Regions from separate parts of the Shewanella sp. VB17 genome, predicted to be linked through region 1. Evidence: predicted binding sites of a transcription regulator. Region 1 holds the regulator's gene; each other region holds the start of a gene.
The links. The regulator ArgR, encoded in region 1, controls arginine synthesis, uptake and breakdown. The targets are predictions, from matches to a motif close to ANTGAATANNTATTCANT.

Region 1 (6,036 bases):
AAGTATCGCGAATTGCTAAAAATAAGACTGAAGTCTCCGATAATAATGGTCAATCGGTGTCAGAAATAGCCAGCAAAAAATCAGCTTATGTCAGCAGTAAGGAATTAATGAATTCAGCTATTATCTCAGCTCAGCAAGAGGTGAATCTACGTTCAAGCAATGAACCTATGGTGCTCCTTTATCGCGCAGCTATCGAAGCTATTAATGAAAAGTTAGCTCCGACGATGGGCGATAATGCTCTACAAACGGCCTATGATAACGGCGTTGATACTTCAGCCGAGGCGACTGCGGATAGAATCATTAATTTTGCGACAAATTTTTTTAGTCTTTACCAAGAGCAAAACTCGAATACATCATTTGATGAACAGTTGAATTCATTTATGGATATCATTGGTGGGGCTATCGATCAAGGATTTGATGAGGCAAAGGAAATACTTACTAATTTAGAGGTGTTAAAAGGAGATATTGCCAGTGGTGTCGAACAAACCTATGCATTAGTCCAAGAAGGGTTATTAGCGTTTAAAGAGAGCTTTAATTCTGATATGAGCGATGATCAGGAAAAACCTTAACCTCTGAAGTTTTACGCTATATACCTGATCTCTAATATATGCTAAAAATTGATTGGGATCATTTATACGTTGGAGTCATTCATGTGGATTGAAGGAGAAGTTATTGAGCGGATTGATTGGTGTGAAAATCTGTTTTCTTTAAAAATTAAAGTCGATCTGGAGCCTTATATAGCAGGTCAGTTTATTAAATTAAGTCAAGTCATTAATGATAAAAGGATTGCCCGAGCTTATTCAATTGTGAACGCACCAAACTCCGATTTTATAGAAGTGTTAGCAGTGTCGGTTCTTGATGGATTGTTATCCCCTAATTTACAAAAGCTTAAGGTTGGTGAGTGCATACAAGTATCAGCTAAAGCTGCAGGCTTTATGACATTAGAAGAAGTACCACCTCAGGGGAAAGATTTGTGGTTACTTGCTACAGGTACCGCTGTTGGACCATTTATTTCTATACTAGAGACCGTTGAACCTTGGGATAGATTTGAACATGTTGTACTTGTCTATGGGGTTAGAGAAGCCAAAGATCTTGCTTATAAAAATAAGTTATTACAGCTTGAGAAAAAATACCCAAATCAATTTAAGTTACTTTTTTCTGTTACGCGAGAACCTTATCCTAATGCACTGACAAGTAGAATATCTACCGCACTTGAATCTGGTGAAATAGAGCGGCATTTAGGTCTTAATATCACAGCTGAAAATTCCCAAGTGATGTTATGTGGTAATCCTGAAATGATTAAAGATGCTAATCGTATCTTGTTAGAAAAAGGCTTAAGCAAAAACCTTCGTCGAGCGCCTGGACAGATAACAATAGAAAAGTATTGGTAGACTCGACTGCCTAAGTATCTCGACTAACCTATAATCTAATATTTATAGGTTAAGAGATTAACTAAATGAGATTATTATATTCAGAGACGTCTCCCTATTCTCGTTGTGTTCGGGTACTGATCCAGCACCTTGAGATTGATGGCATAACGGAATGTGTGGTTAATCCTATGGACAATAGTGAAGATCTACTTGATATCAATCCATTAGGTAAAATCCCTTGTTTACAACTTAATGACGGCTCTCCGCTTTATGACAGTAAAGTGATCCTACGATATTTAGATCATCATTTTGGAGGAAACAGACTCTTTGGTGGTAACGGATATCATTGGAAGAGTGAATGTCAACTTTCTCTGATTAATGGCTTATTGGATGCCGCAGTCTCTTTAAGGCAAGAACAGCTTAGAAAGTTTGAAGGGAAATGTTCTCTATTTTGGACGGCTAGATATGAACAATCATTGTTAAGAGGGCTAAAAGAGATAGAAAGATCAGGTGTTATGGTGACTCCAGAATTGACGATCCAACAAATTTGTTTAGCGTGTTTACTCGAATACCTCGACTTTAGGCATTCAGATTTACAATGGAAAAGAGTTGCGCCAGCAACAGCAACTTGGCTGTCGGGTATTGAACATCTCACTATGATGCGCAGTAGCAGGCCGAGTTAATATGCCGTTAGCATGTCAGATATAGATTCTAAAGTGTTGTTTGCAATTTTTATAGTACTGATAGGTGAATCAATAAAATGAGAGCCTTATAGACTCTTTCAAGATGACAACAGCCTGCTAACTACGAAGTAAACTGTTAGCTTTATCAATTAGTTCCCGTTCAAAGAGTCAGTCTAGGTGTTTAGTGCCTTCTTTATGTTTTGTTCTTGTCGTCTATGTTGTGGTGATCTATTGGGTTTTAAGATGGGGATGCAAAAATTTGCTTACTGTTACATATTCTCTTGTTTTACAGAGGCGTAAAGTGAGTTAAATATTAAGATATTCATGTATGCTAAAGAGTGTAAGCTTGATACTGGTTTTATTGATGGGTCGTAATATCATTAATATTTAAAATTGTAGATAATACTGTCAATAATAAATGAATACTCAAAGGTGATTTTAGAGATGGAAAATCAGGTTATGCCACGTGAACAATTGGGAGTGTGTGCTGAAGGTAATTTACACAGTGTTTATTTAATGTTTAATGCTAATGATGGCGTTGAGTCGCAATTACGACCTTGTTTAGCCAATATCGCTCAATATATCTATGAGTTGAGTGATCAATATGCTGATACTGCCTTTAATGGCTTTATCGCTGTCGGTGCTAATTATTGGGATAGCTTGTACCTATCTAATCGCCCCGCAGAATTAAAGCCCTTTCCTGCAATGACTGCCGGTAATCGTGATGCACCAGCTTTAGAGTATGATTTATTTGTACATATTCGCTGTGATCGTTTTGATATTTTGCATTTGATAGCCAACGAGATATGTCAAATGTTTGAAGGTTTAGTGGAGTTAGTCGATGAAGAGCGTGGTTTTCGATTTATGGATAATCGAGATTTAACTGGCTTTGTTGATGGCACCGAAAACCCGAAGGGACGTCATCGTCAAGAAGTCGCGCTAGTGGGTGATGAGGATAAAGATTTTAAATCAGGCAGCTATGTTCATGTGCAAAAGTTTGCTCATAACTTGAGTAAATGGCATAGACTTCCTCAAAAAAAACAAGAAGATATTATTGGTCGAACGAAGCAAGATAATATTGAATATGCCGCTGCTGATAAGCCACTAACGAGCCATGTTAAGCGTGTTAATCTTAAAGATCTGCAAGGAAACCCGATGGAGATTTTAAGACAAAGCATGCCTTACGGAACAGTAAAAGAGCAGGGGCTTATGTTTATTTCAAATTGTCGTAATTCAGATAACTTTGAACAAATGCTCAACAGCATGGTGCATGGAGATGAGCATGGTAATCATGACCACCTACTACACTTTAGCCAAGCATTAACAGGAGCCTCTTTCTTTGCTCCCTCGTTAGATTTTATTGAACGCGAGTCGCACTAAATATTGTTTTGTTTAAACGATTTAAAATTGTATGTTCTGCTACTTTTAAGTGGCAGATTCAATATTAAGAGTGCTGGTGTTTATCGGCTCTCTTAATTATTTAGCGTGCTCTTAATAGAGATCAGCTTGTAAAGTTGAACAGTGACTTAACCGTCATTAAGGTTTTGTTGATTTCTTGGATATTGGATGGGGTGATAAAAATCGTATCATCACCTGCTATGGTGCCGAGTATCCCTTCTGGTTTACCGATTGAATCGAGTAAACGGGCAATCAATTGGGCGGCGCCAGGGCTTGTTCTTACCACTATCATTGCTTGATTGTGATCAACATCTAACACGAGGTTTTTAAGTGGACTACCGGCTGTAGGTATGCCAAGTTCTGCTGGGAGGCAATATACCATTTCTTGCTTAGCATTACGGGTGCGAACAGCACCAAATTTGCTGAGCATTCTAGATACTTTTGATTGATTGATATTACTATAGCCTTCAGCTTGAAGAGCAATGACTATTTCACTTTGGGAACCGAAGCGTTCCTCTTTCAAAATGGCTTTAAAGGTTCTAACCAGTTGATCTTGAGTTTTTGTTGCTTGCATTTTTTTATTCTTTAATATTCAAAAAACTGTGTCATTCTGAATATACTAGACGTTTTTGTCAACAAATATTCTACTTTTGTGAATAAAAATTCACGAAAGTTTTATTTTTTTATTGATTGTAATGAATGTAAACGGTACAAGTTATACATGATTTTTAGTGTAAAATAAATGTTATTTCACACTGCTATCTTTAATTAAGCTCTTTTAAAGATAATGAAGAAAAATAAAAATCTAATCAAGGTTAAGGGGGAATTGAAATTGTCTGATTGATCCAGTAGTCTTGCGGGTATCTAGAAAGATAAATCCACATCATAAACACCTAATAAATGACGGAGATAACTATGAAAGTTGCTGTACTTGGTGCCGCTGGTGGTATTGGACAAGCTCTTGCCCTACTGCTTAAAACGCAATTACCTGCCGATTCTAAACTATCACTATATGATATTGCTCCTGTAACACCAGGTGTTGCGGTTGATCTTAGTCATATTCCGACTGCTGTTGAAATAAAAGGTTTTGCTGGCCAAGATCCTTCGCCAGCACTTGAGGGTGCTGATGTTGTTCTGATCTCTGCAGGCGTTGCTCGTAAACCGGGAATGGATCGTTCAGATCTATTTAATATCAATGCTGGTATCGTGAGAAACTTGGTTGAGAAGTGTGCTGCTACTTGTCCAAATGCTCTGATCGGTATTATTACTAACCCTGTTAATACTACAGTGGCTATTGCTGCTGAAGTATTGAAAGCCGCTGGCGTGTACGATAAAAATCGGTTGTTTGGCATTACTACGCTTGATGTGATCCGCTCTGAGACATTCGTTGCTGAAGCTAAAGGCCTTAATGTTGCGGATGTTAAGGTGAATGTCATTGGAGGCCACAGTGGGGTGACGATTCTTCCACTACTTTCTCAAATAGAAGGTGTGAGTTTTACAGATGATGAAGTTGCTACATTAACAACTCGTATTCAAAATGCAGGTACTGAAGTTGTTAATGCTAAAGCAGGTGGTGGTAGCGCGACGCTTTCTATGGGGCAGGCTGCTTGTCGTTTTGGCCTTTCACTTGTGCGTGGTTTGCAAGGTGAACAAAATGTTGTTGAGTGTGCCTATGTCGATGGTGGGAGTGAACATGCTGAGTTTTTTGCACAACCTATTTTACTCGGGAAGCATGGGGTGGAAAAAGTGCTAGCTTATGGTGATATTAGTGAATTTGAAGCTAATGCTCGTGACGCAATGCTTGATACACTACAAGCCGATATTAAACTGGGTGTCGAGTTTGTTAAATAAGCATCGAATAACGTAGAGTATGACATTAAAAAGGAGCCTGTTGGCTCCTTTTTAATGTCTTGGAGATTTATTGTTTACTTATCATGTGCCGATGGTATTTCGCTTAACCATTTGTCACCCTTATGTTTATAGAGATCATAGAGTGGCATCTGAACGCGATAAAATTAATGACTACGCTCTACAGCTATTTTAGCAAGAGATATCAGTGCTTGCTTGTATTCGGTATCTGGAAGTATAGAAAGGGCACTGATGGCTTTCTCTGACTCTTGTTGAGCACGTTTAAAGGTGTAATCAAGTGCACCACAACGATCTAAGGCTGCTAATATAGGTTTAATACTATCTGTGCCATCGCCTTTTTCGATAGCTGCACGGATCAGCGATTGTTCTTTATCTGATCCATGGGATAAAGCATAGATAAGCGGTAGGGTGGGCTTTCCCTCAGCAAGATCATCACCAATATTCTTTCCTAGCTCTTCAGTATCAGATGTATAATCAAGAAGATCATCGGTCAATTGGAAAGCGGTTCCTAAATATTTACCATACTCAGCTAATGCTATTTGAATATTTTCAGCAGTATCAGCTAATACGCCAGCTAGGCGAGTTGCTGCTTCAAAAAGCTTGGCTGTTTTACAATAAATGACATGCATGTAATTGTCTTCGGTAGTGTTGGGATCGTTGCAGTTCATTAGTTGTAATACTTCACCTTCAGCCAATACATTCGTTGCATCGGCCAA
Region 2 (6,036 bases), 3.7 Mb from region 1:
CAAAATCTGATACTGGCTCACGTTTCCCTAAAGCACCATTTTGTTGATCTAAATACAAACAGTGACCGCCTAGCTTATTTATACCAATATCGAAACTGACACGCGTTCTTAATGAAGGCTTTTCAAATAACATCACAACACTTTTACCGTCCAACGCGTGACGATATTGAGCAGGGTTGGACTTAATATTCTTCGCTAACACAAGTAACGCTTTGAGCTGCGCTTGAGATAGGTCTTTAATCGATAATAAATGGTTCATTGATACAATCCTCTAGCTGGTGATGTCACCGAGCTTTTCACTATACATCCCAAAATCACCTTAAAATGCTTAAGATTGCACCTTAACGTCTTTGGTATAATCTTATTAATTAGGTTGGATCTGCGTACCAACACTTTGTCCGTTCAAAAGAGCAATTAATTGTTCTGCACTTCGCCATGAAGCAACCTGCACAGTCTCCCCCATCAGTTCTGCAACATCTAATGCAGCTTCAACTTTCACCCTCATGCCTTTTTCAATCACACCTTTATGTATTAAATCATCGACTTGAGCTCTATTTAGGCTATGAATTAACTGGCCTTTACCATCGAGAACACCTGATACGTCCGATAGTAATATCAACTGGGCATCAACAAGTTTAGCGAGTACTGTTGCCGCTTGATCTGCATTGACATTGAGCTGCTGGCCACGGTCATCGATGGCTATCGAACTCACTATGGGTAACCAACCTTGAGATAAAATAAACTTGAGATAAGTTGCATTTTTAGGGCTAACCTCTCCCACAAAACCCAGATCAGCATCTTTAATTTTAGCCGTTACCGTATCACCGTCACCTAAGCTCATACCGATAGCAGCGACTCCAGCTTTGATCGCAGCAGCTTGTAATAACTTATTTGAGGTTCCAGCCAGCGCGCCAACGATCACCGGAATTTGTTCAGCAGGAGTGACTCGTAATCCATTGAGTTTTTGAGTCTGCATCCCATTTACCGTCAGCTGTTCATCAACCAAGCAACCACCACCATGGACTAAAATGAGTTGCTGTCCTTTAGCGATCATTTTAGCTGCGGTATCCATCAATCTTGCCATGCCCATTTCACACTGCAGTAGAGCACCGCCAACCTTTATAACCAATGTTTTATTATTTTTTTTCAGCATCATCGACTCGCTTATCTAATTTAATATTTAAAATGAATCTTTATGCATTGGTGGGCTTGACTTGCTGCCCCCTTCATCAAATTATCAATCGCACTCGCAACAACTAAATAACCAACCTTAGGATCAAACTTCCATCCAAGGTGACAGTTTGGCGTATTCGTCACATCATCAATCTTAGGAAATTGGTTATGCTTAACGGTGATAAGTGGGGCAGTATCATAAATGGCATAAGCTTTTTTGATATCCTCATCAGTAACGCCAGCCTTAAGCTGCACAGTTATCGTGGCTAAAATACCACGTTTAAAGTTACCTAAATGGGGAGTAAATATCACTTCCTGACCCAGCTGGGTGGCGATCTCTGGCTGGTGCCTATGACCCAGTACGCCATAAGGACTCAAACTCACTTCACAAAAGCTGGTATTTAATTGTGCCTTTCTGCCAGCCCCCGTAACCCCACTGACAGCATTGATAACAGGTAAAGCTGATGTTAACAAAGCACTCAAAGGTTTAAGTGCTGTTAATGATGCCGTGGGATAACAACCCGGAACGGCGATCATTTTACTATTGGCTATGTCAGCCGCATTCCATTCAGCTAAACCATAAATAGCATGAGATAATACATCAGGGTAATCATGCTCAAACCCATACCATTTTGGATATTGTGCCTTATCTGAAAATCGATAAGCACCACTGAGATCAAATACAGTTAAACCTTGCTCGAAAAACCAAGCCGCTAAATGTAAACTCACGCCATGATCAGTTGCAAGTACAACACCATCAGCTTGTTCAACAATCAGTGCTTTCGCTTTATCAGACAGAGGAGACAAAGACAGTGAAATATGACTATATGCAGGATAGAGACCTGACAGAGGTTTGCCCTTATCTGCACTATTTTCTGATACATACAAACCTTGAATCACTAAATTTTCATCAGCATCAATGAGTGAGGTAATTTGTGCACCCGTGTAACCACTGGCACCAATAATCGCAATGCTTTTCATAATCAGTAACTTCTTCATTAGGGGTTAATCATTTAAAATAAAAGAGGGGCAAACTTAAGCCTAGTAGAAATACCACTTTTGACTGTTTATCGTCGCAGGAAGTTTTTACGTATCGCTTTAATCATACATTTTTGTTGTAGGTGATTCATTTATACTCTCAATAATGACATTGTATTCTGGTGCTTATCCTAGCACTTTGATAGACTAACACAATAAACTAATTATGCAATATATTTGAATATGTATTTCAGTGGGATATTTATGAATTCATTCGCAGATCTAAAAAGTAATTTTAGCCAATTAATTGCCTCTCCTTCAATAAGTGCACTTGAAGAAAATCAAGACATGAGTAACCAAGGCGTTATTGACCTCTTGCAAACTTGGTTTGCAGAAGTAGGATTTACATGTACAGTTCAGCCTGTTGAGGACTCCCGAAATAAGCATAATTTAATTGCTACCTTCGGCTCAGGTAAAGGTGGGTTACTGCTGGCAGGCCATACCGATACCGTCCCTTTTGATGAAGGGCGTTGGAGCCAAGATCCCTTTACCTTAACCGAAAAAGACAACCGCTGGTACGGTCTAGGCACCTGTGACATGAAAGGGTTTTTCGCTCTCGTGCTTGAGGCCATTAAAGATATGCCACTGGCTCAATTTAAACGCCCACTTCATATTCTCGCCAGTGCAGACGAAGAGACAACCATGAATGGCGCAAAAGCCTTCGCACAGAAAAAGTCTATCGCACCTGATTATGCCATTATTGGTGAACCTACCAGCCTTAAGCCTGTATATATGCATAAAGGTCATCTCGCCCAAGGGATCCGAGTCATAGGTAAAAGCGGTCATTCCTCTGATCCTGCTAAAGGTATTAATGCCATTGAAATAATGCATCAAGTCATGGCACAGCTACTCAAACTTAAACAACATTTAGCAGATAATTATCGAGAAGAAGCGTTTAGCGTACCTTACCCTACGATGAATTTTGGCCACGTACATGGAGGGGATGCAGCAAATCGTATTTGTGGTTGCTGTGATCTTCATATCGATATTCGTCCACTTCCAGGACTTGAACTCGAGGTATTAGAGCAGTTAGTCATCAACTACCTTGCTCCCATAAATGAACAATATCTTGGCTGTGTCACCGTAGCCGCACTTTATCCTGGATCAGAACCTTTTGCAGACAATGCAGAAAATAGCTGGAGTAAACTCGTGGCAGAGCTGTCAGCAAGTGCTCCAGAAGTTGTAAATTATGCCACTGAAGCCCCCTACATCTCTAAGCTCGGATGCCAAACCTTGGTACTTGGACCTGGCAGCATCGAGCAAGCACATCAACCAGACGAATACTTAGAAACTAAATACCTAAACAAAACAGTGGACTTAATTAAACAACTTATCTATCACGCATGCATTAAATAACGAATAGCAGTAACACTTAATACCATCGCCTACCGATAAGTGGTGTAAAACACATAAGTTCACAATATCTCACACGCCAATATTGACCTTGACCATCAAGCCTAGGTATTGTGATAGATTAAGGTTAATTTTTTACTGGAGCGATAATGGCAGATATGTATGCGTCTTTAAGATCCAACGTCGGCACCTTGGGGCAAATCCTTGGTGAAACTATACGCACAAACTTAGACGATGCTTTTCTTGATAAAATTGAACAAATTCGTCAACTCGCTAAAAGCTCAAGACAAGGCGATGAAGCATCACGTGCAGAAATGCTTAAACTGCTTACAGCACTTCCTGACAATGAACTCGTTCCTTTCGCTAAAGCGTTCAATCAATTTCTCAACTTAGCTAACATCGCCGAACAGTTTCACACTATCAGCCGTAACTGCGATGAGTTTGTTTGTGTCCCAGATCCTGTAGAGCAACTATTAGGCAGAGTACTAAGCAGTAACATCGAACAAGATAAGATGCTGGAATGCTTACAAAACCTCGATATTGATCTGGTACTGACAGCACATCCAACAGAAATATCCCGCAGAACCTTAATCCAAAAATATTCATCAGTCATCGATAGCTTGACTGCTTTAGAAAACCCACAACTCACTGAGCGCGAGAAAAAGCAACAACACCTTCGGCTGCGTCAACTTATTGCCCAAATCTGGCACACGAATGAGATCAGGCACGAACGACCGACTCCAGTTGACGAAGCACGATGGGGATTAAGTACTATAGAGGTGTCACTGTGGCAGGCCATTCCCGACTTTCTTAGACAGCTCAATGAGCAAGTCGAGAATAAAACGGGTAAGCAGCTCCCAATTGATATTGCCCCAGTTCGTTTTTCAAGCTGGATGGGCGGCGATCGAGATGGTAATCCCTTTGTCACAGCCAAAGTAACCCAAGAAGTACTTAGCAGAAACCGTCATAGTGCAGCTCGTCTATACCTGAAAGATGTCGTCTTACTCGTTAACGAACTTTCAATGGAAGAAGCAAATGATGAACTATTAACATTGACTAATAATAGCCATGAACCTTATCGATATATGCTACGAGAAATCAGGCAGAAGCTAAGAAACACTATCGATTATTTAAATGAGAGATTGGCAGGTCACCAACCTGAGATTAACCTAAGTACTATAATCTGGCATGAAGACGATCTTAAAGCACCTTTAATGACGTTATATCAAAGCCTGACCGATTCTGGCATGAACTTAATCGCGAACGGTTTACTCCTCGATATGCTACGTCGTATCTCCTGTTTTGGTATCCATATGTTAAAGCTGGATATAAGACAAGATGCAGCACGGCACAGTGATGTTGTTGCAGAGCTAACTCGCTATTTAGGCATGGGAGATTTTAGCCACTGGGATGAGAGTGAGAAACAAGCTTTTCTTCTCAGAGAGCTCAGTAGTAAGCGGCCATTGATCCCACCCAACTGGCAACCGAGCGCCGAAGTCACAGAGGTCATCAGTACTTGCCGCCTAATAGCAACTCAACCAGCTCGTGCACTTGGCTCCTATGTGATCTCCATGGCTGCTAAACCATCAGATGTATTAACGGTTTTGTTGCTACTCAAAGAGACTGGCTGCCCCCACCCAATACGTGTTGTGCCATTGTTTGAAACCTTGGACGATCTGAATAATTCAGCTAACTGTATGTCTGCTCTATTTGCCATAGATTGGTACCGTGATTATACCAAAGGCCACCAAGAAATTATGATAGGTTATTCTGACTCAGCCAAAGATGCTGGTGTAATGGCAGCAGCCTGGGCACAATATCATGCCCAAGAAAAACTGGTGAAGATCAGTCATCAAGCCAATATAAAGCTCACTCTCTTCCATGGGCGAGGCGGCACAATTGGACGCGGAGGCGGACCGGCACACGAAGCTATACTGTCACAACCTCCAGGTTCGGTAGACGGACGTATTCGAGTCACTGAACAAGGTGAGATGATCCGCTTTAAGTTTGGCTTACCTAAACTCGCAGTACAAAGCCTAGCACTCTATACCTCAGCGGTAATGGAGGCTACACTACTGCCCCCTCCAGCACCTAAACCTGAGTGGCGGGCATGTATGCTACGACTCGCAAAAGAGTCTGTCGCTGCATATCGAAAAATAGTCCGAGAGGAACCTGATTTTGTTGCCTATTTCCGTGCAGCGACTCCTGAAGTCGAATTAGGTAAATTACCATTAGGTAGCCGTCCAGCAAAGCGTCGTGTTGATGGTGGTATTGAGTCACTACGTGCTATTCCATGGATCTTTGCCTGGTCACAAAATCGCTTAATGCTCCCAGCTTGGCTTGGTGCAGGCGAAGCATTACAAGCGGCCAGTGATAGAGGAGATATGGCACTGCTACAAGAGATGGAACAAGATTGGCCCTTCTTTAAAACAAGAATATCTATGCTAGAAATGGTTTATGCCAAGGCTGAGC
Region 3 (6,036 bases), 440 kb from region 1:
CTGTACCTCTTCTAAAAAAATTGTGCTCCCCTGCGGAATATTTGCAATAATACTTTTTAACCATAAATCAATCTTAATTGATTTATGACTAATGATATTATAGGGTTTTTCATTTATGACTATTATTCGCTCTTCATAACCTTTAGCAATATAATCCCCTTTTTCAACTCCAGCCGCTAAGCTGATGTTATATAAAGTACCTAATAATGCACAGATACTTGCTACCATCATTACCCATTCAATTTTATTGAATAATCGCTGAATAACTGTTTTATGTTGGATTGCTGGCGTTTCCTGTATTGCTATATTTTGGATAGCTGCATCACCTGCATCACCTGCATCACCTGCATCATCAGTAATAATGGGAGAGGTTTCAAGCACAAAACGATAACCCACTTTAGGAATGGTCAAAATAGCATCATTTTTAATGCCGCAATCTTTAAGTATTTTTCTAAGTGTAGATACCGTTTTTACCACTGATGCATCAGTAACAGACCTCCCCCCCCAAACATGGGTCAGAATATATTCACGTTCAATCACCGCTCCAGCCTGACTAATAAGAAGTTTAAGAAGAGTAGATTCACTATGAGAAAGCTTCTGTGTTTTTGTCGTTGTTAATAATACATATTTTAAGGAATCAAATGTTATCTTCTGCTCAATGAGATATAGACCTGATCCCCTCATAGATACCCCTTGATCAGACATAATACTCTCTTATTTATCGTTAAATGGTTATCTTTTAATGCTATTATAGTCTTGACTACCCTACACAAATATAAAAATATTGAAATATTTAAGAGAACCAAGATAAGATCAATCAACTTCAATGGCTTAGATAAAACCATGTCAATATAAAGAGCTCAAACACTGCTATAACAACCTCGTTATGCACTCGACTTGCAGTGGTATGGTAAACCAATGTCCCTTCTCTAACTTAACAAACTAGCTAGAATCAACGACAAGAGAAACTGAGCACGCTACAGCGTGCTCAACAGATAGAGCCTTAAAGCTCAAGCGCAAGAATTTTAGACTTTCTCTGGTAATTGTAGAGCTGTTTCTTTTTATCCGGTAACTCATCAACTTCGACAATGGTAAATCCGTGCTCTAAGAACCAATGAATGCTCCGCGTAGTTAATGCAAATAGACGTGTATAACCTCGTACTCTAGCCTGACCTATAATGTTATTTAACAGTAAACTGCCCCTGTCAGCATCACGATATTCTGGATGAACAACCAAACAAGCAAACTCCCCAGCACTATCTTCTTCGAACGGGTAAAATGCAGCACAACCTATCACCAAGTTATCACGCTCAATAAGCATGAACTGTTCAATTTCCACCTCAAGTTGCTCACGAGAACGGCGAACTAAAATCCCCTGCTCTTCTAATGGCCGAATAAGATCAAGTATTCCACCTATATCACTAATGCTAGCTCTGCGTAACCTCTCTGCACTCTCAGTCACAATTTGAGTGCCTATTCCATCCCTAGAAAAAAGCTCCTGTAGCAATGATCCGTCATCTAAATAACTTACAAAATGACAACGTGACACTCCATTTCGGCAAGCGTCAATGCTAGCTTTTAAAAATGCCTTAGTACCAACACAGATACTGGTTTCAGCATCTAGGTCATTTAAAATGTGTTGCGCTTCATTTGGCATTAACTCAGCTAACACCTTGCCAGTACTGTCTAAAATCCCTTTTTCTGAACTAAAACCAATCATCTTGTCTGCTTTGAGCTTCACAGCAATTTGGGTGGCAACCTCTTCAGCGGTCAGGTTAAAACTTTCTCCTGTTACTGACGCGGCAATGGGGCCAAGTAACACAATTCCATTATTATCTAATTGTCTCTTTAGCCCCTGAACATCGATCCGTCTCACCTTACCACTCAAACAGTAATCAACACCATTATCAACCCCTAGTGGTTGTGCGATGACAAAATTACCACTGACCACATTAATTTGTGCACCTTGCATCGGCGTATTACTCAAACTCATCGACAGCCTAGCGGTAATATCGAGCTGTAAACTCCCTACGACTTGCTTGATGACTTTAAACGTTTCTTCTTCGGTAATGCGTACACCATGATAATATTCAGGAACCAGTGACCTTTCAGCCAATGCTGCATCGATTTGTGGCCGTGCACCATGAACCAATACGACTTTAATTCCTAGGCTATGCAACAAAGCAATGTCGTTAATGATTGAACGAAATTGATTTTTAGCTAAGGCTTCTCCCCCCAGCATCACAACAAAGGTTTTCCCTCTGTGAGCATTCACATAAGAGGCAGACTGACGAAATCCTTCAACAAGTTCTGTGGTTCGCACGCTAGTATCTCACTTAATTTATAAATTATCAGACATAATAATAAATCAATAATAATGCATTTAAATTCAAACTAACAGCATTTAATTTCATCCCGGTCTACTAAAAATATTGAAGCTAATCATTATTCTCGGCTCTGGCTGACTGCTTCGCCTTACCTCATGTGTCCATACACTTGCATATCTAAATCATTCAATACAGCATACTGGGCTTTGAAATCCAGCCAATAAAAAGCAAATTACAGACAAAAAAAAGCCCCTAATTTAGGGGCTTTTAAGAAGTTTATTACCAAGTAATTACTTGATTTTAGCTTCTTTATACATAACGTGCTGACGAATAACTGGATCAAATTTCTTGATCTCCATTTTTTCAGGCATGTTACGTTTGTTCTTTTCAGTTGTGTAGAAATGACCCGTTTTAGCGCTAGAAACTAGCTTGATCTTCTCACGATTACCTTTAGATTTTGCCATGGTTTATTATACCTTCTCGCCACGGGCACGAAGTTCAGCAATAACAACTTCAATACCTTTCTTATCGATGATACGCATACCTTTAGTAGAGATACGTAGCTTAACGAAGCGCTTCTCACCTTCTAACCAAAAACGGTGGTTTTGTAGGTTAGGTAAAAAACGACGACGTGTTGCATTTTTAGCGTGTGAGCGGTTATTACCGACCATTGGCTTCTTGCCAGTTACTTGGCATACTCTTGACATGTCAAACTTCTCCAAAACAATATATATAACGCTCGAGCATTAATGTACCTCGAATATGGCCGTCGCCTGAGGCACACAACAGAGGGCGCATTTTATACAGGATCTAAAAATAAAGATCAAGGGATAGTTAATCTATCCATCCCCGCTCTGCAAATGAAACTATTTCACAATCACCTACAACCATATGATCTAACAAAGAAACATCTATAGTTGCAAGCGCATTTTTTAATCGCTCAGTAATTCTTCTATCGGCTTGACTTGGCTCCGCAACACCTGATGGATGGTTGTGGCAAACAATCACAGCCGAGGCCTTTTTATCTAACACTAGGCTCACTACATCACGTGGATATACTGAAGCAGAGTTGATAGTGCCACGAAACAATTCAACAAACTGAATCACCCGATGTTGGCTATCTAGCAACAAAATTGCAAATACTTCATAGGCACGATCCCGTAATTGTCTCATTAAATAGTCCCGAGTTAAATCAGGATCACTCAATATTTTGCCTCTTTTTAAATTTTGTTGCGCCACACGTCCACTTAGTTCTACTGCAGCATGAAGTTGAGCATACTTAACTGGCCCCATTCCAACTAAGTGACAAACCTGTGATTGTGACGCTGCTAACAGCTCTCTAAGCCCACCAAACTCATTTATTAGGTTCATAGCAAGCTCCACAGCGCTTAACCCATGTGAACCATTTCTGAGGAGCACAGCCAAAATTTCTGCATCGGACAATTGAGACACACCAAACTTAATTAACTTATCTCTGGGACCTTCACCTTCAGGCCAATCTTTAATTCCCATCACGACTTCCTTGTGTGACTTTTTATTCAAAAGTTGAGTATGGACCAGTTTGTAGGACTTGCCTCTAATTATGGTGGACTTTCTCACCCGTCATCTTAACAACATCATTTTTTGATAGGCGCTTTTCTTCTTGTCATTTTTAAAACTAGACTCCTCGCAGCTCATTAGTTTGTGATATCTTAGGCTCAATTAATATTAGCAACTGTTTCGTTTCTTATTGAGCAACTTCTTATGAACCAGAGTCAGAATCAGGTAAACAAAAAAATCTTACTCGCCATTGGTGGCGGTATTGCGGCCTACAAATCCGCCGACCTTATCCGCCGCTTAAAAGAACGTCATTTCGATGTTCGTGTCGTCATGAGCCAAAGCGCCAAAGAATTTATCACACCACTCACACTGCAAGCATTATCTGGTTATCCGGTTGCCTCTGATTTACTCGACACCGCTGCTGAAGCTGCAATGGGACATATTGAACTTGCCCGCTGGGCGGATCTCGTTATCGTCGCTCCTGCGACTGCTAATGTCATCGCCCGTATCAACGCAGGCATGGCAGACGAACTCATAACAACAACATGCTTAGCCACTGAAGCCCCTATTATTATCTGCCCTGCGATGAACCAGCAAATGTACCGCAATCAAGCAACTCAAGATAATCTTGCTAACCTAGCCAAACGTGGTGTCACCGTTTGGGGACCTGCATCAGGCAGTCAAGCATGTGGTGAAGTGGGTCCTGGTCGCATGCAGGAACCTCAGGAAATAGCACAACAAGTAGAGCTGTTTTTTGCACCTAAGTTACTTCAAGGCCAGTCAATCTTACTGACCGCTGGCCCAACCCAAGAAGCCATCGATCCAGTTCGCTACATTTCTAATCACAGCTCAGGTAAAATGGGGTTTGCCATAGCAACAGCAGCCATAGCCATGGGTGCAAACGTCACTTTAGTCGCAGGACCGGTTAATTTACCCACACCAGCCGGTATTAACCGCATTGATGTCCAATCAACCCAAGAAATGCTCAATGCCGTCATGCTCAATGTCGATAGTCATCAAATTTTTATCGGTTGCGCCGCTGTGGCCGATTACCGAGTAGACAAGATAGCCGAAGATAAAATAAAAAAATCGACTCACGATATGCAACTTGCACTGATTCGAAATCCTGATATCTTAGCCACGGTTGCCAATCATCATCCGCGCCCCTTTACCGTAGGCTTCGCTGCAGAAACCCAAGATGTAGAGCACTATGCTAAAGATAAATTAATAAGGAAAAAACTCGATATGATCGCTGCAAACGACGTGTCCAATCCTGAATTAGGTTTCAATGCAGACCAAAATGCACTTAAAGTTATCTGGACTGATGGGCAACAAGACTTACCTGCAACAGATAAACAGCGCTTAGCCAGTCAGCTGTTGACTCTGATTGTAGATCGCATCACGTTTTCACAAGATCACCAGCAATGAAGACACCCATTGAAGTTAAAATCGTAGATCCTCGTATTGGAACCCAATATCCATTGCCCAGTTATTCCACACCTGGCAGTGCTGGCATGGATCTTCGAGCAATGACTGACAGCAATATCACTGTCGCACCCGGTGAAACCATATTAATCCCCACAGGGATCTCTATCCATATTGCCGAACCAAGCCTAGCAGCAGTAATTCTGCCCCGTTCAGGATTAGGCCATAAACAAGGTATCGTATTGGGCAATCTTATCGGACTTATCGATTCAGACTATCAAGGGCCCTTGATGATATCTTGTTGGAATAGAGGAGAGCATCCATTTAACTTAAGCATCGGTGACCGCCTAGCTCAATTAGTTTTTGTGCCTGTAGTACAAGCTGAATTTAAGCTTGTCGATAACTTTACTCACTCTTTACGAGGTGAAGGCGGCTTCGGCCATTCAGGCACTCAGTAATAATACATTGACTCCTAGTAAATAGACTATAAACAATATTAGTGACTTAACCTAGTGCAGAATAAACGTACAGGCTAAGATATCACCTAGCTCCTGCTGTATAGAGTGAAGGAAAAATAAATGGCTGCAAGCCCAAAAATGAATCGCCGCGAACATATACTCCAATGCTTAGCGACGATGCTGGAAACCAATCCAGGACAAAGAATTACCACAGCAAAACTCGCTGCTGAAGTTGGCGTGTCTGAAGCTGCGTTATATCGACATTTTCCAAGTAAAGCCCGTATGTT
Region 4 (6,036 bases), 350 kb from region 1:
ACTAGGTTGGTTATTTCATTACTGGGCAGTGAGTTCAGATTTTTTTTGTCATGTTTATATTGAATAAATTCTTTTTCGTCATCTAAATACCTTACAACTCCAGCATCTTTAGTTGTGATCCAGGCACGATCTTCATCATCAAAGAACAAGCTATAGAGATAGTTACTTGGCAACCCATTTTTGTTTTTGGCTTGATGTCGGTAATGCGTGTAACTTTTTTTATCTGATGAAAAGATAAATAGCCCTTTTCCTCTTGTACCTACCCAAAGTCTGTTGTGCTTATCTTCTTTTATAAAGCTAATAAAAAGATCATTGATTTGGACTCCAGATACTTCCAATGGTGAAAAACCGATTATTTCTCTATTTTTATTTTCATGGGCTCGGAATAGACCCGCGGCTGTGCCTACCCAAAGTTGCTGTTGATGATCTCTGAATATACTTCTTATATTACTATTTCCAAGCGGATTAACCTTAAAGGTTCCTGTACTGATATGGCCGAAGCTTTCTGCCTCTAAATAGGTTTTGTTCAGTCCACCGCCTCTGGTTCCTATCCAGAGTTGGTGTTCATTATCTATGGTAAATGAAGTGACATGGGCATTATTGAGACTGTATTTGTCTTGTGCTGAACTATTGAAAAATAACAAGCGACTAGATTGAGGTGAGTATCTAGCGAGGCCTTTACCATGAACCGCTATCCATAATCGACCAAACCTGTCTTTTTTAAGGTGGGTGATCGTGTCATTATTAAGTTTGGAGGTGGCAGAGATAGGGGTAAGTGACTCTGTTTGAATATCGAATAAATATAATCCTTTCTCTTTAGTACCAATCCATAAAGTATTGCTACTCCCTATCTCTAAGCTGCTGATACTATTTCCTAATGTTGTATTTATCCTTGAGTAATTTTTGACTGTATGTTTTGCATCTATCATGGATAACCCTTTGTCAGAGGCTACCCAAATTCGGTCAAATTGGTCGCCTAAAAGCAAGGTTAGTTTATTACTGGCAATCACTTGATTTTCTGATGTGGTGAGGAAATGGTGAATGATTTTATTTTCGCTGGGTGAGTAATGGAGTAGTCCATTATTGTGAGTGGTTAACCATAGGTTACCATCATCATCTTGATATAAATCAATTATCTCAATATTAGAAAGTGGGCTATTGGATTCGTTGAAGGAAGTAAAACTATCTGATTCAGGTAGGTATAAATTTAAACCATCACTCTTAGTGAGTAGCCACAACTGGTTCTTCTTACCAAAAAAAAGTTTTTTGATATGTTTTTCTGTGGGCCCTTTATCTTGGTTTACTTGATAGATTTTGAAATTTTTTCCATCGTATCTATTCAGTCCCGCTTGAGTCGCGATCCAGAGAAAACCCTTATCATCGGTTACTATATCATTAATTGTATTCATAGATAATCCTTGTTCGTCTCTATAAGAGTCGAACAAGGGTTGAGTTTCCATGGCAAAGAGAGGGTTGCCAATTAACCAGATCGAAAATAAAATTAAAATTCTCATTCGATAGAGTTATTTCACCTTGTGTTGATGGGTGATAAGTCTATAAGTCTAGAAGTGAATAGCAAAATAGCGAGCAGGTTGAGGAAATATTTGCGTAAATAAAGAGTGGTAAAACCACTCTTTATTTACTTATGTTAGAAAATGAGGTGGGCTATGCCAGCGATGATAGGTAGGGTCACTAAAGTTCTAAGTATAAAGACGACAAATAATTCGAGTATATTAACAGGAATTTTACTGCCGATAAGTAGCGCTCCGACTTCGCTCATGTAGATAAGCTGGGTGACAGACATGGCTGCGATAATGAATCGCGTCATATCTGACTGTATCGAACTGGCTAGAATTGAAGGTAAGAACATGTCGGCGAAACCAACGACTATAGTTTTTGAAGCTGCTGTAGCCTCTGGAACTTGAAGTAGTTCTAACAGAGGTATAAATGGCATTCCTAAGTAATCGAAAATAGGGGTATGTTCTGCAACGATAAGGGCCAGTGTACCTATTGCCATGACGACAGGTATTACGCCAAATACCATATCAATAACATTTTTCATACCGTCATTTAATGTGTGTTTTAACCCTCCCGCTTTTGATGCTCTTTCTAATGCTTGTTCTAACCCCCAAGAGAAAACGCTTTTACCAGCTGGTATCATTTCATCATCAGCATGTCTCGGTGTCTCGTCAATATAAATGTCTTTCTTCCATGATAAAGGAGGAAGTTTAGGTACAATAATAGCAGCCATTATTCCTGCAAAACAAACGGTAAGGTAGAAGGGAACAAACATATGTTCTAATTTAACTTGAGAAATAACGACTAATGAGAATGTTATCGACACAGCTGAAAAAGTTGTGCCAATGACAGCGGCCTCTCTCTGAGTATAGAAACGAGATTCGTATTGTTTACTTGTCATTAATATGCCAACACTGCCATCGCCTAACCATGAGGCCATACAATCTATAGCACTACGACCTGGAAGGTTGAAAACTGGACGCATTAGTTTTGTCAGTAAAGTACCAAATAACTCTAATAAACCAAAGTTAAGTAGTAATGGAAGTAACATACCGGCGAAAATAAAGACACAGAATAATACTGGGAGTAAATCATTTAGCACTAAAGCACCAGTATTGCTAGAACGAATAGCCTCTGGACCAATTTGTGCGAATGTCAGTAGAATAAAGGCTGCACCTATTACACGAATAATAACCCACATTGCTGATACGTTAAGCAGTGAATTAAGAAAATGTTGTTGTGTGATAAAAGCTGGTTTTAGTCGCTTTGTGATTACAGATGCAATAGCGGTAAGGCAGACAATCGCCGTTACTATCGCGGTTAAAAAGTCACCAAGGAATGCTTGTAATCCTTTTGATATGATAGCAATTGGGATTGTGATAGCATTTTGATAGCTGATAGGGGTCATAAATAGGAGTAAGCCTATTAACGACGGAATAATAAATGTCAGTATGGTTTTTATATTATAATTTTGTTTTTTAGCCACGTTTTAATACTCTAAATTATCGGTTCAGCACAATTGCAATAAGTTTTTCTCATTATATTTTTTAAAAATTTTTTTTGAATATAGATTCAATTCAACGAGGCAAGATTACCCCCTAAACTCGAGTATGTAAAACCTTATCTATTTTCTCTAGCAATTCTTACAACCGTGAATATTTTATTGATAATTTTAACTGTAAATATCACGGATTTTTTTTGCTTTATTTGTATTGTTTTTTTGATTTAACATACTGAATTTTATAGATTGTGGATGGATCCCTTTTTAGTTAGTGCAGGTTAAACCAATAGAGCATACGGTGCTATTATTTAGCCAATTATATCGAAGCAGAAGGTTTAGAGGATTAAAGCGTTGCTACTATTGATAGCCTGTTATTCTTAGGTCTATTGTCTGTTTTAGTTAGTTGTTAATGTCGTACTGACATCTTTTTTGTTGTGGTTATGTGGCATTTAAACTTTAAGTTCAGTGTTTTAGCTTGCTTTAAGGTGTCAATATCTTTCTATAAAAAGCTAACATATTCCTCCTTCCATGGAGGTTAAGTCGTTTAAAGTGTTGAAAATGGGCTATTAGAGCCGATATGACGAATAATTTTATCTCTATTTAGTAAAACCGTGAGATTGGAAAATAATATTGGCTTTATCGCTGCTCAAGTAACGATAAAACTTTTTCGCAGCATTTTCTGCATCATTACGGATCACAAGGTTAAGATCTCTATAAATTCGACGTTCAGCTTCAATCTCAACAAGATCTGCTTCATTTGAGTTATTTATTTGCCATTCAGGCCAAGAAATCCAGGCATCGGCGTGACCTTGGCTTGTTGCTTTTCCATTAGCATCTATTCCTTTGAATGCTTTAAATGCAGCTCCACTACCTGGCGCCTGTGAAATGATTTTGTTGCGGAAAAGTTTGATGTCTTCTAATTTACCTAAACGTCCTGCTATGTCTTCCCAAATTGCAGTACCAGAAGTGAGGCTTTGTCGTGTTTGATTATTAACCACAATTTTTTTAACTTGATCGTTGTGAATAAGATCATCGATTCCAGTGATTTTTAATGGGTTTCCCTTCTGTACTAGGATGACCGCTGGTCGCAGGTAAATCGGTTCGACTTTACTCGAATCAAATCCAAGTGGTTCAAAGGTACTGATAAGGTCAAGAATAACATGCTCAGCAGTACCCCAGATAATATCAGCTTTTTTTTCTTCACAGCCGATTTCTTTACCTTGAGCACAAGCTTCCCAGCGAGTAACAGGACCAGGGATCACTTCTATTTTAATATTTTCATTGCCTGCTTCCTGAGTAAAAGCGTTAGCGACATCTTTTATTGCATGGTGTGGACCACCAGCTCCATAGAGGTAGACCGTGTTTTTTGTTTCAGCCATAGCGACAGATACATTGCCGAGACTTGCTAGTATGATAGAGACGGTGTAAATTTTTTTTATATAATTCATAAAATAATCCTATTTTGTGTAAAATATTACATTTCTTTTAAATCAATACTTTAAGTAGTAAAGCTCATTTTTTAATGTTGAGCCATGATTCCGGAACCATTATTTAACTTCGCGCTAAAAGACCCGTTGATTTGCCGATTTATTTCAAAGTAGTCGATTTTTTGTTGTATTTAACATTTACAACAAGATTCTATAATGATAAATAATAATTTTTTGGATTTTATTAAAGGTAGTATTTTTTAGCTTGAGTCAGATTGGCTGCATAATTGAACGTTTTTCGTTATAGTCGAGTAGGACGTTGTTGCTCAAATCTCGACTCTAAACGCAGCACCCCAAGGTGTTTCACCCAATTAGGCAGCGTGTTTCCTAACTGGCATTCCTAACCCTATGACTTTATTCATTGCTTTAACACCCGCTAACGCTTCACCTACCTGAGCGTTATAATCCCGAAGACTCAGTTTTGGACTAATTAACTGTTTATATCGATACATCGCTGTTTCTGATAGTGATCTCTGATGATAATCATTATCCTGTTTCCATTGCGCTAATTGGTTAGCCTTGAGTGCTTTTACTGCTTCATTTCTGGGGTGGTCATCCTCCCAATATCCAGCATGACTTCTCGGAGGGATAGTTGGCTTGCATCCTTTGCGCTGAAGTAGTTTATGACATGCCTTAGTGTCATAGGCACCATCAGCTGAGACTTGAGTTATATTTCTTCTTAATGGGTTAAGTAATGTGGGAAATACTTCATTATCGGCAACGTTAACTAAGCTTATTTCAGCTGACACAATTTCATGGGTATTACTATCCACTGCAAGGTGTAGCTTTCGCCAAGTACGGCGTTTTTCTTTACCATGCTTACGCGTTTTCCATTCTCCTTCTCCATAAACTTTCAGACCTGTTGAATCAATCACAACATGTGCCGCAGAGCCACGACTCGGTGCTCGATAGTTGATCTCAACAGTCTTAGCTCTTTTGCTTATACAGCTATAACTTGGTGAGGTCAGTGGCACATCCATAAGTTGAAATACAGAGTTGGTGAATCCTTCAAGTGCTCGTAATGACAAGTTAAAAACGCCTTTCACAACGAGTGCTGTTTCAATAGCAACATCAGAGTAAGTGAACCCTCGACCACGACGCCCGTGGTGTTCACAACAATACCAAGACTTAATTGCTTGCTCATCAATCCAGAAAGTGAGTGAGCCTCGATTAATCAACGCCTTATTGTACTGAGACCAATTGGTTATTTTATGTTTAGATTTTCCCACTTTTCAGCTTCCGTATAGCTATCTTTAGGGATCAGATCACGCTAACGGCAAAAGGTTCCCTCGATTTAGGAAACAAGGCTGTCGAGTAGCATTAAAAAATTTAATCTCCCACTTCTTTCGTTTACAAAATAAACATTGATTGACGATTGATCAGGTGATGTTTAATTCGATTATAATCCTCATGTTTCCCTCTAGTGTCTGAGTATTATTAATAGTGTGATATTAATAAAGTAAAAAATACCTCTGCAATCAGTAATATGGTGATACTGATAGTATGCAGAGATATTTAATATTAAGTGCT

Region 2: a site for ArgR is predicted at 2,367-2,384, ahead of argC (N-acetyl-gamma-glutamyl-phosphate reductase). Genes of this name have one in related genera too.
Region 3: a site for ArgR is predicted at 2,377-2,394, ahead of argA (amino-acid N-acetyltransferase). Genes of this name have one in related genera too.
Region 4: a site for ArgR is predicted at 3,078-3,095, ahead of HQQ94_RS06420 (YjiH family protein). Genes of this name have one in related genera too.

The regions. Positions count from the first base shown of each region.
Region 1 is NZ_JABRVS010000001.1:1,162,494-1,168,529, forward strand. Features, by position in the region: gene HQQ94_RS04880 (DUF5610 domain-containing protein) at 1-569, shown strand, start outside; gene HQQ94_RS04885 (ferredoxin--NADP reductase) at 651-1,391, shown strand; gene HQQ94_RS04890 (glutathione S-transferase) at 1,457-2,053, shown strand; gene HQQ94_RS04895 (Dyp-type peroxidase) at 2,498-3,433, shown strand; gene argR (transcriptional regulator ArgR) at 3,555-4,025, opposite strand; gene mdh (malate dehydrogenase) at 4,367-5,302, shown strand; gene ispB (octaprenyl diphosphate synthase) at 5,467-6,036, opposite strand, start outside.
Region 2 is NZ_JABRVS010000001.1:4,902,822-4,908,857, forward strand. Features, by position in the region: gene HQQ94_RS21160 (ornithine carbamoyltransferase) at 1-259, opposite strand, end outside; gene argB (acetylglutamate kinase) at 365-1,153, opposite strand; gene argC (N-acetyl-gamma-glutamyl-phosphate reductase) at 1,174-2,154, opposite strand; gene argE (acetylornithine deacetylase) at 2,416-3,567, shown strand; gene ppc (phosphoenolpyruvate carboxylase) at 3,714-6,036, shown strand, end outside.
Region 3 is NZ_JABRVS010000001.1:723,059-729,094, reverse strand. Features, by position in the region: gene HQQ94_RS03105 (winged helix-turn-helix domain-containing protein) at 1-705, opposite strand, end outside; gene argA (amino-acid N-acetyltransferase) at 1,004-2,323, opposite strand; gene rpmG (50S ribosomal protein L33) at 2,618-2,791, opposite strand; gene rpmB (50S ribosomal protein L28) at 2,798-3,034, opposite strand; gene radC (DNA repair protein RadC) at 3,162-3,839, opposite strand; gene coaBC (bifunctional phosphopantothenoylcysteine decarboxylase/phosphopantothenate--cysteine ligase CoaBC) at 4,071-5,294, shown strand; gene dut (dUTP diphosphatase) at 5,291-5,749, shown strand; gene slmA (nucleoid occlusion factor SlmA) at 5,870-6,036, shown strand, end outside.
Region 4 is NZ_JABRVS010000001.1:1,508,146-1,514,181, forward strand. Features, by position in the region: gene HQQ94_RS06415 (two-component regulator propeller domain-containing protein) at 1-1,409, opposite strand, end outside; gene HQQ94_RS06420 (YjiH family protein) at 1,649-3,004, opposite strand; gene HQQ94_RS06425 (substrate-binding domain-containing protein) at 3,616-4,467, opposite strand; gene HQQ94_RS06430 (IS5 family transposase) at 4,818-5,735, opposite strand.